DNA from 3 places in the Acinetobacter sp. CY17 genome. Region 1 is predicted to be linked to each of the others. Evidence: predicted binding sites of a transcription regulator. Region 1 holds the regulator's gene; each other region holds the start of a gene.

The links. Region 1 encodes PhoB, which activates phosphate uptake and scavenging genes when phosphate is short. Its sites were predicted from a motif close to TGTCATNAANCTGTCATAA; they were not measured.
Region 2: a site for PhoB is predicted at 1,705-1,723, ahead of AC5YCI_RS05330 (inorganic phosphate transporter). Genes of this name have one in related genera too.
Region 3: a site for PhoB is predicted at 1,413-1,431, ahead of AC5YCI_RS10615 (porin). Genes of this name have one in related genera too.

The regions. Positions count from the first base shown of each region.
Region 1 is NZ_JCAKMX010000007.1:54,465-58,749, reverse strand. It holds gene AC5YCI_RS06885 (LLM class flavin-dependent oxidoreductase) at 1-192, shown strand, start outside; gene AC5YCI_RS06880 (SDR family NAD(P)-dependent oxidoreductase) at 218-1,054, opposite strand; gene AC5YCI_RS06875 (TetR/AcrR family transcriptional regulator) at 1,172-1,798, shown strand; gene phoB (phosphate regulon transcriptional regulator PhoB) at 1,958-2,668, shown strand; gene phoR (phosphate regulon sensor histidine kinase PhoR) at 2,671-4,029, shown strand; gene asd (archaetidylserine decarboxylase) at 4,064-4,285, opposite strand, start outside.
Region 2 is NZ_JCAKMX010000005.1:71,361-75,645, reverse strand. It holds gene AC5YCI_RS05335 (hypothetical protein) at 1-2, shown strand, start outside; gene AC5YCI_RS05330 (inorganic phosphate transporter) at 41-1,657, opposite strand; gene metH (methionine synthase) at 2,045-4,285, shown strand, end outside.
Region 3 is NZ_JCAKMX010000014.1:82,011-86,295, reverse strand. It holds gene AC5YCI_RS10630 (NAD(P)-dependent oxidoreductase) at 1-568, shown strand, start outside; gene AC5YCI_RS10625 (YARHG domain-containing protein) at 646-915, shown strand; gene AC5YCI_RS10620 (HIT family protein) at 941-1,354, shown strand; gene AC5YCI_RS10615 (porin) at 1,527-2,606, shown strand; gene AC5YCI_RS10610 (YidB family protein) at 2,667-3,287, opposite strand; gene AC5YCI_RS10605 (DUF6231 family protein) at 3,378-3,842, opposite strand; gene AC5YCI_RS10600 (DUF2797 domain-containing protein) at 3,878-4,285, shown strand, end outside.

The DNA.
Region 1 (4,285 bases):
GCTGATGGCTTTAACGTCTTACCTCCGAGCACACCTGAAGGTTTAGATGATTTTGTCAATTTTATTGTGCCTGAATTACAACGCCGTGGCTTATTCCGAACCCAATATGAAGGTACCACTTTACGTGATAACTTGGGTTTAGCACGACCTGAAAATCAATATGTCAAAGCCAAAGCAGCACAGGCTTCATAAAAAAAGCCCGCAACCGCGGGCGGTTTTATTTGAATTTATCGCGTAATTGACTGCCAATTTGCATTAGGCGTTGATAAGCACTGGGCAGTAAGCGCTGTATCAAATCTAAAGCTTTAGCATCATTACCAATTAAGACACGGCGTTTATTCTGAAGTACTGCCTCTAAAATCTTTTCTGCTGCTTTTTCAGGTGGATAACGTAAAAAGTCATTAAAAGAACGGCTGGCGTCATCTACATGTATACCCAATGTGGCCAGGCTTGCATTCATGCGTGCTGCATTGGCAATATTGGTTTTAATTCCACCAGGATGGACACATAAGGCACTGACACCACAATCTTGTAAATCCAATTCTTGGCGTAAAGCTTCGGTAAAACCACGTACCGCAAATTTACTCGCGTTGTAGCCTGCTTGGGTGGGCTGCGCGGTTAAACCAAATACACTCGACAGATTAATCACATGTCCATCATGCGTTTTTTTAATTAATGGTAAAAAACTTTTGGTGCCATACACTACTCCCCAAAAATTAATCCCCATAATCCATTCGAGTTCTTCGTAGCTGGCACCTTCAATCGTTGAACCGAGTGCCACACCAGCATTATTAAAAATCAGGTTCACTTTGCCATGCTGCTTTTCTACCTGATCTGCCCAAGCTGCCACTTCACTTTGTTGTGAAACATCTACCTGCGCTAGAGTAACTTTGACTTTGGCTTCAATCTGCTGACGTGTTGCCTCTAAAGCTGATAAATGAATATCGCTTAAGGCCAAATGACAGCCTTGCTTGGCCAATAGAATGGCCAGTTGCTGACCGATCCCAGAACCCGCTCCTGTAATGGCTGCTACTTTATTATGAAATGTTTTCATGTAATGTGCCGTAAATAAGTCTCATCTTATAAGAAATCGCATTTTTCTTACAATTGCTTACTGCAGCTTGTAAACTTCAATGACACACTCCATTTACTTCTAGTCACACAGTTCACTATGCCAAGCAGTCAATTTAAAGGCTTACCTCTTCTTGAACGTAAAGCCTTACGTCGCCAAAAACTGATTCAAGCCGGCATTGATTGTTATGGTCAATCTGGTTTTTTTGCAGTCACAGTCAAAGATATTTGCGTGGCCGCTGGCCTGAGCGAACGTTATTTTTATGAGTCTTTTAAAAAAAGTGATGCTTTGTTTCAAGCCATCTTTGTGCAACTCATTTCTGAATTGCAAAACAATGTGATCCAAGCCATTGAGCAAGAAGTTGAAGCGGAAAAAATGCTACGTGCCGGGTTACTGGCCTTTTTATCTTGTTTAAAACAACGTCCTACTATGGCACGTATTATTTATATTGATGCCATGTTGGTACAAGAGCTCCATCAACAAGCCAATATCCGCCAAACCATGCAACGTTTTGAAACTATCGTGCAACGCTTGTTACGTGTATTACAGCCAGATTACAATTTTAATGAACAAGAATTCTCATGGATTGCCACGGGGATTAACGGTTACGTTACCCATATTGCTATTCGTTGGGTAATGACTGATTTTAAAGCAACTTTAGATGATGTACTTAGCAGCTGCGAACTGGGCTTTCGACAATTTAGCCGTCCGATGCAGACCCTTTAGGGCGCGTAAAATAACTCTATTGTATTCAAAAAGCGTCAAAAAACTGTCACATTTTTTTACTAAAAACATGGCAGCCTATCTTTTTGCAATGATACTGTCATAATTAGTCTTTGTAATAAGCCTGTCATAAACCGTGATCAAAAAATAGGATATTGCGCTGTGAAAGATGACTACATTTTAATTGTCGACGATGAATTGCCTATTCGCGAAATGCTCCATACGGCTTTAGATATGGCAGGCTTCCAGTGCTTACAAGCAGAAGATGCCAAACAAGCTCATCAAATGATTGTCGATCAACGTCCCGCGCTCATCCTATTAGATTGGATGATGCCAGGTGGTGTCAGCGGTGTAGACCTATGTCGTCGTTTAAAACGTGATGAAAGCTTGGCAGAAATTCCTGTCATTATGCTCACCGCACGTGGTGAAGAAGATCATAAAGTGCAAGGTTTAGATGCTGGCGCTGATGACTATATGACCAAACCTTTTTCTACCCGAGAATTGGTATCACGCATTAAAGCCGTACTACGCCGTGCCAATGCCTTAAGCGGTGAAAAGCCAATTGATGCCAATGGTTTAGTCCTTGATCCGGTGAGCCAACGTGTGAGCTTTGGTGACGCGATTTTGGAGATGGGGCCAACAGAATATCGTTTATTGGCCTTCTTTATGACGCACCCAGAGCGTGCTTACACACGTGCTCAGCTCCTTGATCAAGTATGGGGCGGTAACGTCTATATCGAAGACCGTACCATTGATGTGCATATCCGTCGTTTGCGTAAAATTTTAGAGCCATTCGCTGCCGATCGTTATGTACAAACTGTACGCGGCACAGGCTATCGCTTTTCTACTCGTGCAGATGCTGCTGCAGGTTAATTATGTACGAACCCTATCCTGTCCCTGAGATTGCGCGCGAACATAGAAAATTCCGCTATAGCAGCTTATGGGCATTTGCCAAACAAGATTTACGTTTGTTGGCATTTTTCTTAATTATTGCCGCATTTATTGGCTTTGGTACGGGATATTTAGGTCCGTGTTTATTGGTCGCATTTGGGCTATTTTTTGCCTTACAAATGCGCTCACTGTATTTGGTCAATGATTGGATTTCCAATCATCCTTATGATGTACCACCAAACCTAGATGGAATTTGGGGTGCATTATTATTTAATGTCTACCGTGCCCAGCGCCAAGAGCGTATTGTACAAGCTGAAATGGTAGGTTTAATTGATCGTGCTCAATCCTCACTGGTTGCTCTACAAGAAGCGGTGGTGTTAATTGATGAAAGTCATCAGATTGAATGGTGGAACCCTGCTGCAGAAAAATTATTAGGGATTCAAAGTCTAGATCGTGGACGTAATATTTTAACGATTTTGCGCCAACCGGTATTTATTGAATATTTTCATCATATTGACGATGCACCTGATGGTCTAAAAATGAAATCATCAGTATTTGAAGATCATTATGTTCAAGTCAAAATGACCCGTTTTGGTGGTGAAAGTCGTTTATTGGTGGCCTATGATGTGACGCGAATGCATAATCTTGAGCAAATGCGTAAAGACTTTGTCGATAATATTTCACATGAATTACGCACCCCTTTAACAGTGCTCAGTGGCTATATCGAAACCTTTACCGACCAAGAAGATATTAATCCGCGTTGGAAACGTGCCTTTGAGCAAATGCAATCACAAACACGACGAATGAATGCTCTAGTCAATGATTTGTTGTTATTATCACGTTTAGAAAATGATAAAAATATTGTGAAAAATCAAATTATTGATATGCCTAATTTAATGAATCAATTGTTTGATGATGCTCAAGCTTACAATGTAGATTATGGACATACTCTAAATTTAGACATCGACAGTCATTGCGACTTATTAGGCTCAGATATGGAGCTGGCCAGCGCTTTTACCAACCTTATTACCAATGCCATTAAATACACACCTAAAGGTGGCACGGTGACTATTGGTTGGCATGATGATGGCGAAAATGGCTACTTTAGCGTGCAAGATACCGGTATTGGTATTGACCCTAAACATTTACCACGCCTAACGGAACGTTTCTATCGCGTGGATAGTGCTCGTAGCCGCCAAACAGGTGGTACAGGTTTAGGTCTAGCGATTGTTAAACATGTACTGATGCAACATAACGCGCATTTAGAAATTGAATCTAAAGAGAATAAAGGCTCATTATTTAAAGTGGTTTTCCCTAAAGATCGTCTTTATAAAATGCTTTAAAAAAAATCCCTCACATTGAGGGATTTTTAGTTCTTTAGAGGCGATGCCCTAAAGGCTTGCCCATTTCTACCGCAGAGTTTGCAGTAAATGCTGCATCCCACTGCATCTTATCTTTTTCAAATAATACTACAGCGGTTGAACCTAAATAAAAACGCCCCAATTCCGCGCCTTTATCTAAGAATAAATTATGCTGATTGAGCTCGAGGCGACCTGTTGGTTTCACTTTACCGGTAGCGACAGTTTCAATACCTGCCAC
Region 2 (4,285 bases), on a different contig from region 1:
AAAAAAACGCAGCCTTGGCTGCGTTTTTTTATGCTTAAGCTTAGAAGACTTTAAGCAATAACCAATACAACACACCTGATAAACAGATGGTTGCAGGTAGCGTAAAGATCCATGCCGACAGAATAGTTTTAACGGTATTAAAGTTTAAACCTGACTTATTGGCCACCATGGTACCTGCCACCGCAGAATTTAAAACATGTGTAGTCGACACTGGCATACCAAAGCCATCTGCTGCTGCAATGGTTGACATTGCCACCAGTTCAGCTGACATGCCTTGACCATACGTCATATGGTTTTTACCAATACGCTCACCTACTGTGACCACAATACGCTTCCAACCGACCATGGTTCCCAGACCCAATGCCAAGGCAACCGCCACTTTGACCCAAGTTGGAATGTATTGTAAGAATGAATCAAGGTTGTCGCGGTATTCATCCACGGTTTTTTCTTGGGCTGCCGTCATGGCCGGCAAAGCTTCCGCTTTATCCAAACGTTTGAAGGCTGTGGTGCTTAAATACATGTCATTACGGAATTCAGACACCAACTCTTCTGGTACATCTTTAATGTTGTTATAGCTACCTACTTTTTCACCCAAGTGATCGGTTAGGCTAGCTAAAGCCGGCACCACTTCAGGTGTAATTTCTTTGGTTTGTACATATTGCGTGATGATGGCACGTGCCTTTTCATCGGCAATATCTTCATGATTTGGATAAATGAGATCTGCTGTTTGTGCAGATAGCTGCCCGAAGGATTGCATATGCGCGCTATCGACATTTTTATTGAGCGAATACGCCAGCGGCACACAGCCAATTAAAATCAGCATGATTAAACCCATACCTTTTTGACCATCGTTTGAACCGTGGGCAAAACTCACACCGGTACAAGTAAAGATCAAAATAGCACGAATTAAAGGCGGTGGTGGCTTATTCCCTACAGGCGGTTGGAATAATTCCATTTGTTTCTTAAAGATTTTTTTCACCAATAAGAACAACACTGCCGCAAAAGCAAAACCAATTAACGGTGAGAATAACAGGGCTTTACCCACTTTCATCACCTGTTCCATATCTACACCTGATGCACCGCTACCTGCGTGCAAGATGTAGTTCATGATCCCAACCCCTAAGATCGAACCAATTAAGGTGTGCGAACTTGAAGCCGGAATACCTAAGAACCATGTGCCTAAGTTCCATAAAATGGCGGCAATCAGCATGGCAAAGACCATGGCAAAACCAGCACCTGAACCGACATTCATAATCAATTCGACAGGTAATAAGGCAATAATACCGTAGGCGACCGCACCACTTGCCACCATAACCCCTAAGAAGTTACAAAAACCCGCCCACATCACTGCCACAGGTGCCGGTAATGCATTGGTATAAATTACGGTTGCAACTGCGTTGGCGGTATCATGAAAGCCATTGACGAATTCAAAGCTGAGCGCAATAAATAAGGCGCTGGCCAATAAAATCACCGTATATAGCCCCAATGCCGGAACATGAGCTAAATCTGCAGACAATTGAAAGCCAATATAAATTAGCGTAGAAACAATCAGAGTCAAAAACACCGGCATAAAGAATTTCGGTGTCGGCACATGAACATTGGTCGACTGATCAGCCGAATGTTGTGCTGAGTCTTGGGGAGTTGGATTAGAATTCATGCAAGCAGGAATAGAGGATTCAAGGATCCCCATATTGTTCAATTAAATTATGACAATTATATGACAAAGAGACCCTGATCGCAGGCTATTTTAACTGCAATTGCTTGGTTTTGGTCGGTGGCGTACACATTATCGTCAAATAATGATCAAGATTTACAAGCGAGCATGATTTTTGGTCCTATCAATTAATAATGTACTGCACTCGTTGAAAGCACAGTTTTGATTTTTATTTAATCTAAGCAATAAATATGACAACAACATGAAAAAATTTCATTTCTTTGTATTTTCTGCATAACAATTCAACTGCTTAATTTGAATACTGCTTAATTTATAGCGAAGTCTGCTAATATATTGTCGATTTTCTATTCCATCGGATTGGGGTTTTGTATGTCCACACTCGCCACATTAAAAGAGCTTCTTGCCAAGCGCATCCTGATTATTGATGGTGCAATGGGCACCATGATTCAACGTCACAAACTCGAAGAAGCCGACTACCGTGGTGAACGCTTCGCTGACTGGGCATCTGACCTTAAAGGCAATAATGACCTTTTGGTGCTCACTCAGCCACAAATTATTCAAGGCATTCATGAAGCGTATCTTGAAGCGGGTGCGGATATTATTGAAACCAATACCTTTAACGGTACCCGTGTGTCGATGTCTGATTACCACATGGAAGATTTGGTTCCAGAAATTAATATTGCTGCTGCTCGTCTTGCTAAAGAAGCGTGTGCAAAATACTCAACGCCTGAAAAACCACGTTTTGTAGCAGGTGTACTTGGGCCAACATCACGTACAACCTCAATTTCACCAAATGTAAATGACCCTGCCTTCCGTAATATTACGTTTGATGAATTAAAAGAAAACTACATCGAATCGACTAAAGCGTTGATTGAAGGTGGTGCGGACATCATCCTCATCGAAACCGTATTTGATACGTTAAATGCTAAAGCTGCAATTTTTGCAGTCAAAGAAGTGTTTAAAGAGTTGGGCTATGAACTGCCAATTATGATTTCAGGCACGATTACTGATGCTTCAGGTCGTACTTTAACAGGTCAAACCGCAGAAGCATTCTGGAACTCCATGCGCCATGCAGAGCCACTCTCTATTGGCTTTAACTGTGCGCTGGGTGCGGATGCAATGCGCCCACACGTCAAAACCGTGTCTGACGTTGCCAACACCTTTGTTTCAGCGCATCCAAACGCAGGCTTACCTAATGCCTTTGGTGGTTATGATGAAACGCCTGAGGAAACAGCAGCATTTATTAAAGAGTTTGCAGAAAGTGGTCTAATCAACATCACAGGTGGTTGTTGTGGTACCACGCCTGACCATATCCGTGCCATTGCACAAGCGGTTGAAGGCATTGCGCCGCGTCAAATTCCTGAAATCGAACCTGCGTGCCGTTTAAGTGGTTTAGAGCCATTTAACATCACTAAAGATTCATTGTTTGTGAACGTCGGTGAACGTACCAACGTGACAGGTTCTAAAAAATTCTTACGTTTAATTAAAGAAGAAAATTTTACCGAAGCTTTAGATGTTGCACGTCAGCAAGTTGAAGCAGGTGCACAGATCATCGATATCAACATGGATGAAGGCATGCTTGATTCGCAAGGTGCGATGGTGCATTTCTTAAATCTCATTGCATCTGAACCTGATATTTCACGTGTGCCTATTATGCTTGACTCTTCTAAATGGGAGATTATTGAAGCAGGCTTAAAATGCGTACAAGGTAAAGCGGTGGTGAACTCAATTTCCTTAAAAGAAGGTTATGACGAGTTTGTAGAACGTGCGCGTCTGTGCCGTCAATACGGTGCGGCTGTCATTGTCATGGCATTTGATGAAAAAGGTCAGGCTGATACCGCAGAACGTAAAAAAGAAATCTGTAAGCGTTCTTATGATGTGTTAGTAAATGAAGTCGGCTTCCCTGCTGAAGACATCATCTTTGACCCGAACGTGTTTGCGGTGGCAACAGGGATTGAAGAACACAACAACTACGGTGTGGACTTTATTGAAGCAACCGGTTGGATTAAACAAAACCTTCCACATGCAATGGTATCGGGCGGTATTTCTAACGTATCGTTCTCTTTCCGTGGTAACGAGCCTGTACGTGAAGCCATCCATGCGGTGTTCTTGTATCACGGTATTCAACAAGGCTTAACCATGGGCATCGTCAACGCAGGTCAGCTTGCAATTTATGATGACATCGATGCCGAGCTTAAAGAAGCGGTTGAAGATGTGGTGATGAACCGCAACCAAGGTGAAAGCGGTCAAGACGCGACTGAAAAACTTTTAACGGTTGCAGAAAAATATCGTGGTCAAGCAGGTGCACAAAAAGCTGAAGAAAACCTTGAGTGGCGTAATGAGAGCGTTGAAAAACGTCTTGAATATGCATTGGTTAAAGGCATCACCACGTATATTGATGAAGATACCGAAGAAGCACGTTTAAAATCTGCACGTCCTTTAGATGTAATTGAAGGGCCACTCATGGCAGGTATGAACGTGGTCGGTGATTTGTTCGGTTCGGGCAAAATGTTCTTACCACAGGTGGTAAAATCTGCACGTGTGATGAAACAAGCCGTTGCGTGGTTAAATCCATTTATCGAAGCTGAAAAAACTCAGGCTGAAGCAAAA
Region 3 (4,285 bases), on a different contig from region 1:
ACGTTTAAAAGCCCAAGGCATCGGTTTTTTAGATGCCCCTGTATCTGGTCAAACTATTGGTGCTGAGAAAGGCACACTAACCGTGATGATTGGCGGTGATAGACAAGACTTTGAGCGGGCCCTACCTGCGATTGAATGTTTTGGTGAACTGATTCAACATGTGGGTGAGTCAGGCGCGGGATTTGCAGTCAAAGCCGTAAACAACATGCTGATGGCCGTAAACCTATGTGCTGCTTTAGAAGGTTTTAGTACCTTAAAAGCGCATGGGGTAGACCTAAACGGCGCTTTAGCTTGTATTAACGCTTCAAGTGGTAAAAGTGGTGTTACCGAAAGTGTACTACCGCAACGGGTGCTTAATCGCGAATTTCCACTCACATTTGCTCTCCCTTTGTTGGCAAAAGACACAGGCATTGCCTTAGACTTAGTGCGTCAGGCTCAGCTTTCAGCGCCCATCACTGCCCAAACACAAAGTCTCGTTCAAGCAGCGAGTAATCAAACCAACAGTTCAAGTGACTTTTCCACTCTGGCTCACCTGTATGAAACTTGGAATAAAATTACAATCGAGTAAGCTTTAGTCATTGTGTTTTAAAGCCAGTGCCCCAATATTAGAGTTATACATCATTTAATTCATGAAGGAATATCAACATGATGAAATTCACCATTGCAGCGATCGCAAGTTTTATGACTCTGTTGGCTGCAACGCATGCCAATGCGAATGAGCAACAATGCCAAAAGCTGCAAGATGATCATGATGTGATTTATGCTTCTAAAGGGTTTTGCTTTAAGGACCCTGCCAAACAAGCACGCTTTGATGGTAAAAACTGTAATTTAAATAAAGAGCCGAAGTTCTCAGAAAAAGAGCAACAACGTCTTGACCAAATTAAGCAAAAACAGAAAGAATTGAACTGTAAATAATTACAGCAATCTTTAAGGAACAATCATGGCTTACGATGATCAAAATATTTTTGCCCGCATTTTACGTGGTGAATTACCTGCAATTAAAGTCTATGAAGATGATCAAGTCTTGGCATTTATGGATATTATGCCCCAAGCAGAAGGTCATACTTTGGTAATTCCAAAGTGCCCTGCTGTCACCTTATTAGACTTAGATCCTGAAGTTGCAGCCTATACCATTCAAATCGTGCAAAAAGTTGCCAAAGCCATCGAAAAAGCCTTAGATGCCAAAGGTATAGTGTTAATGCAACTCTCTGGTGCTTCTGCTGGTCAAACTGTGCCCCATGTGCATTTCCACCTCATTCCAAGTTCAATTCATGAGTTGGGTAAACATGGCGCTGTTATGGGTGATCAAGTTCAAATTCAGGCTTTAGCTGACAAAATTAAAGCAGCACTTTAACTGTAAATAAAAAATGGAGCGTGTCCGCTCCATTTTTTTTGTGCCTATTTTTGTGAATCGTCATCAAATTGCAATCATTTGTTCATCGAATTGTCTTATTTTTTGACAATACTGAGCCCCAATAAAGCGCAGTAAATATTCCTTACTGCTCAGTTCTTTACTGGAGCAAACAATGAACAAAACACTTTGTGCACTGGCAATTGGGGCAACACTTTTTACACCAGCCTTAGCAATGGCAGCTGATATTAAAATTTATGGTCGTGCACACGTTTCTTTAGATTATCTTGACGATGGTAAAGACTATAACGAAGTAGGCTTATCTTCAAATTCATCACGTTTAGGTTTTAAAGTTGAACACAAAGTCAATGAAGATTTAAGTGCCTTTGCTCAGATCGAACAACAAATTAACTTTGCCAGTGGTTCAGAAGACTCTAAAGATTCTGTTGATTTCTCAACACGTGATACCTTTGTTGGCTTAAAAGGTAATTTTGGTCAAGTTAAAGTCGGTCGTTTTGACTCACCATTTAAAGCAGCGCGTAATCCTGTCAACTATTTTGGTGACCAAGTCGGTGATTTACGTAACGTTACCCGTGCTTATAATCACCGTTTTGATGAGCGTAATCCAAACACGATTGAATACCAATCACCAAAATTTGCGGGTGGTTTTACTGCCAAAGCTGCATTGTCTTTACATAATGGCACCATGATTGCTGATGAGACAATCGAAGATAATAACGAAAAATCCAAAGCCTATGACTTAGGCTTAAACTATAAAGCTGAAAAATTTGATTTTGCTGCAGCCTATGAGCATTATGAAGAAGATGTCAGCCAAGGTGAGCGTGATGGTGTACGACTTGCAGCAAGTTATAAACTTACACCAACTTTAAATGTTGGCGGTTTATACCAATTTACTACTCATGACAATGATGTGGGTGTCAATGCTGATGCACATGTATTAGGGGTCGCTGCAGATTATAAATTTGCACCAAAAACTTCATTACGTGGTCAAGTGTTCCACCGTGAAGTGGATAGCGATGATAGCAACTCAACCCTACTTGCTTTAGGTCTAGAACATCGCTTTGACAGCCAGTTACGTATGTATGGCAACGTTGCTGCAGTTATGAACGATGACAACGCTAACTTAACGCCGTGGTCTCAAGCACGTAGTAACAAACCAAGTAAAGATCAAGGTGTGAATGCTGCAGGCGAAACAGCATTAGGTTTATCGGTCGGTATGCGTTACGACTTCTAAGCCTTTAGTCCACTTTATATTAAAAAGACCAGATCATGATCTGGTCTTTTTTATTGCCTGTTAACGTTTTAAGAAACCAGATACCAAGTTAAGCACTTGCTGAATATCATCATTGGCTTCTTGTTTACTGGTCTGCTCACCTTGTGGTGTAAGCGAATCAATAATCTCTGGTAAGACTTGAGAAATTGCCCCATACACATCTTGTTTATCGGTATGTACTTGTTGAGCCACTTGTTCAACGTCTTGGTCATCAAATAGGTTTTGTACCGCCTGTTGATTCACGCTAGCATTGGCACCTTCTCCTGTAGAGACCCAATCGTCGACTTGTGAGGTTAAGCCTTGGCCGCGTAATTTATCCAGAGCACCTTGTAAACCACCTTGTTTTTGAATCCAAGCCAATACCAGAGGTAATACCGCAATTAATAAGGTTTTACCGCCACCAGAAAAGCCAGCATTACTGCGCGGCTGCACTTGGGGTTGCTGTTGCCCACCTAATTGACCGAGCACACTGCCTAAAATACCACCCAAGCCACCTTGTGATTTATTTTGAGTTTGTTGGCCACCGAGCTGACCTAAGACACTGCCTAAAATACCCCCCAAACCGTTTTGTTGGTTGTGTTGCTGATTGCCACCTAAAGCTTGTTTTGCCAGAATCTCGACAATATTACTTAAATTTGTCATATGAATTGCCTAGTTATTGTTAAATTCCTCTCTTTCAGCATACGTATTTTGTTGGTTTTTTCCTTGGGTGCTTTGTTAAAATTTGCAAGCTTACCAACGAAATTTATCCCAATTTTCAGGATTAGCCCAAAATTTAGAGTTAAACCAATCAGGTACATGCTTATAAGTTAAAATATTAAACTGCCATAAAGCAAAATCATGTATATGGGTGGTTTTATCTATGAGCTGGGTAAAACCTAAAGCACGTAATGATTTTTCTTGACTTAAAGCGCTGACCAACACAATACGTTTAGCCATTAAGTCACGCAGTTTGACTAACAATTGTGCTTGTTGCTGTTCGTTGAGTAACTGCATCTCAGGGCTATTTAAAATTACCAATGCCACGTCATAACGTTTTTGAAAAGGCAGATTTAAAAATTCGGATACGTTAAAATATTGCCAATCAAGTTTAGGGGCAATTTGGCTTAAGTCCTGCCCTAAACATAAGGCTGTGGTAATCGGCTGCTCCTTGGATAAATCGTCTAACATTAACGTGATGACACTGTCCTCAGCCATGCGCACATCCTCTTTTTCATTCAGTGAGTATTTATATGGAATATCAAGGCATTTGCCATAAAATGCATGCCGGTCTTCAAGACACTAGTGTAACTGATCAACAAACACACAAGGCAAATGTTGAATATAAATTTATTCTAAATCGCACACAAATTGATCTACCATTTGTATTAGGCCAAGAGCTAGAGCTCGAGTGGAGTGGTCATATTTACTGTGTATCTTGTGGTAGCAAAACACCTAAGTCTTATTCGCAAGGGCATTGCTTTAAATGTTTTAAAACCAAAGCCTCATGCGATATGTGCATTATGAAGCCTGAAACATGTCACTATCATCTAGGTACTTGCCGTGAGGAACAATTTGCGCAAGAGGTTTGTTTCCAGCCACATATTGTGTATTTAGCCAATTCAAGTGCACTGAAAGTGGGTATCACCCGCTTGGGACAA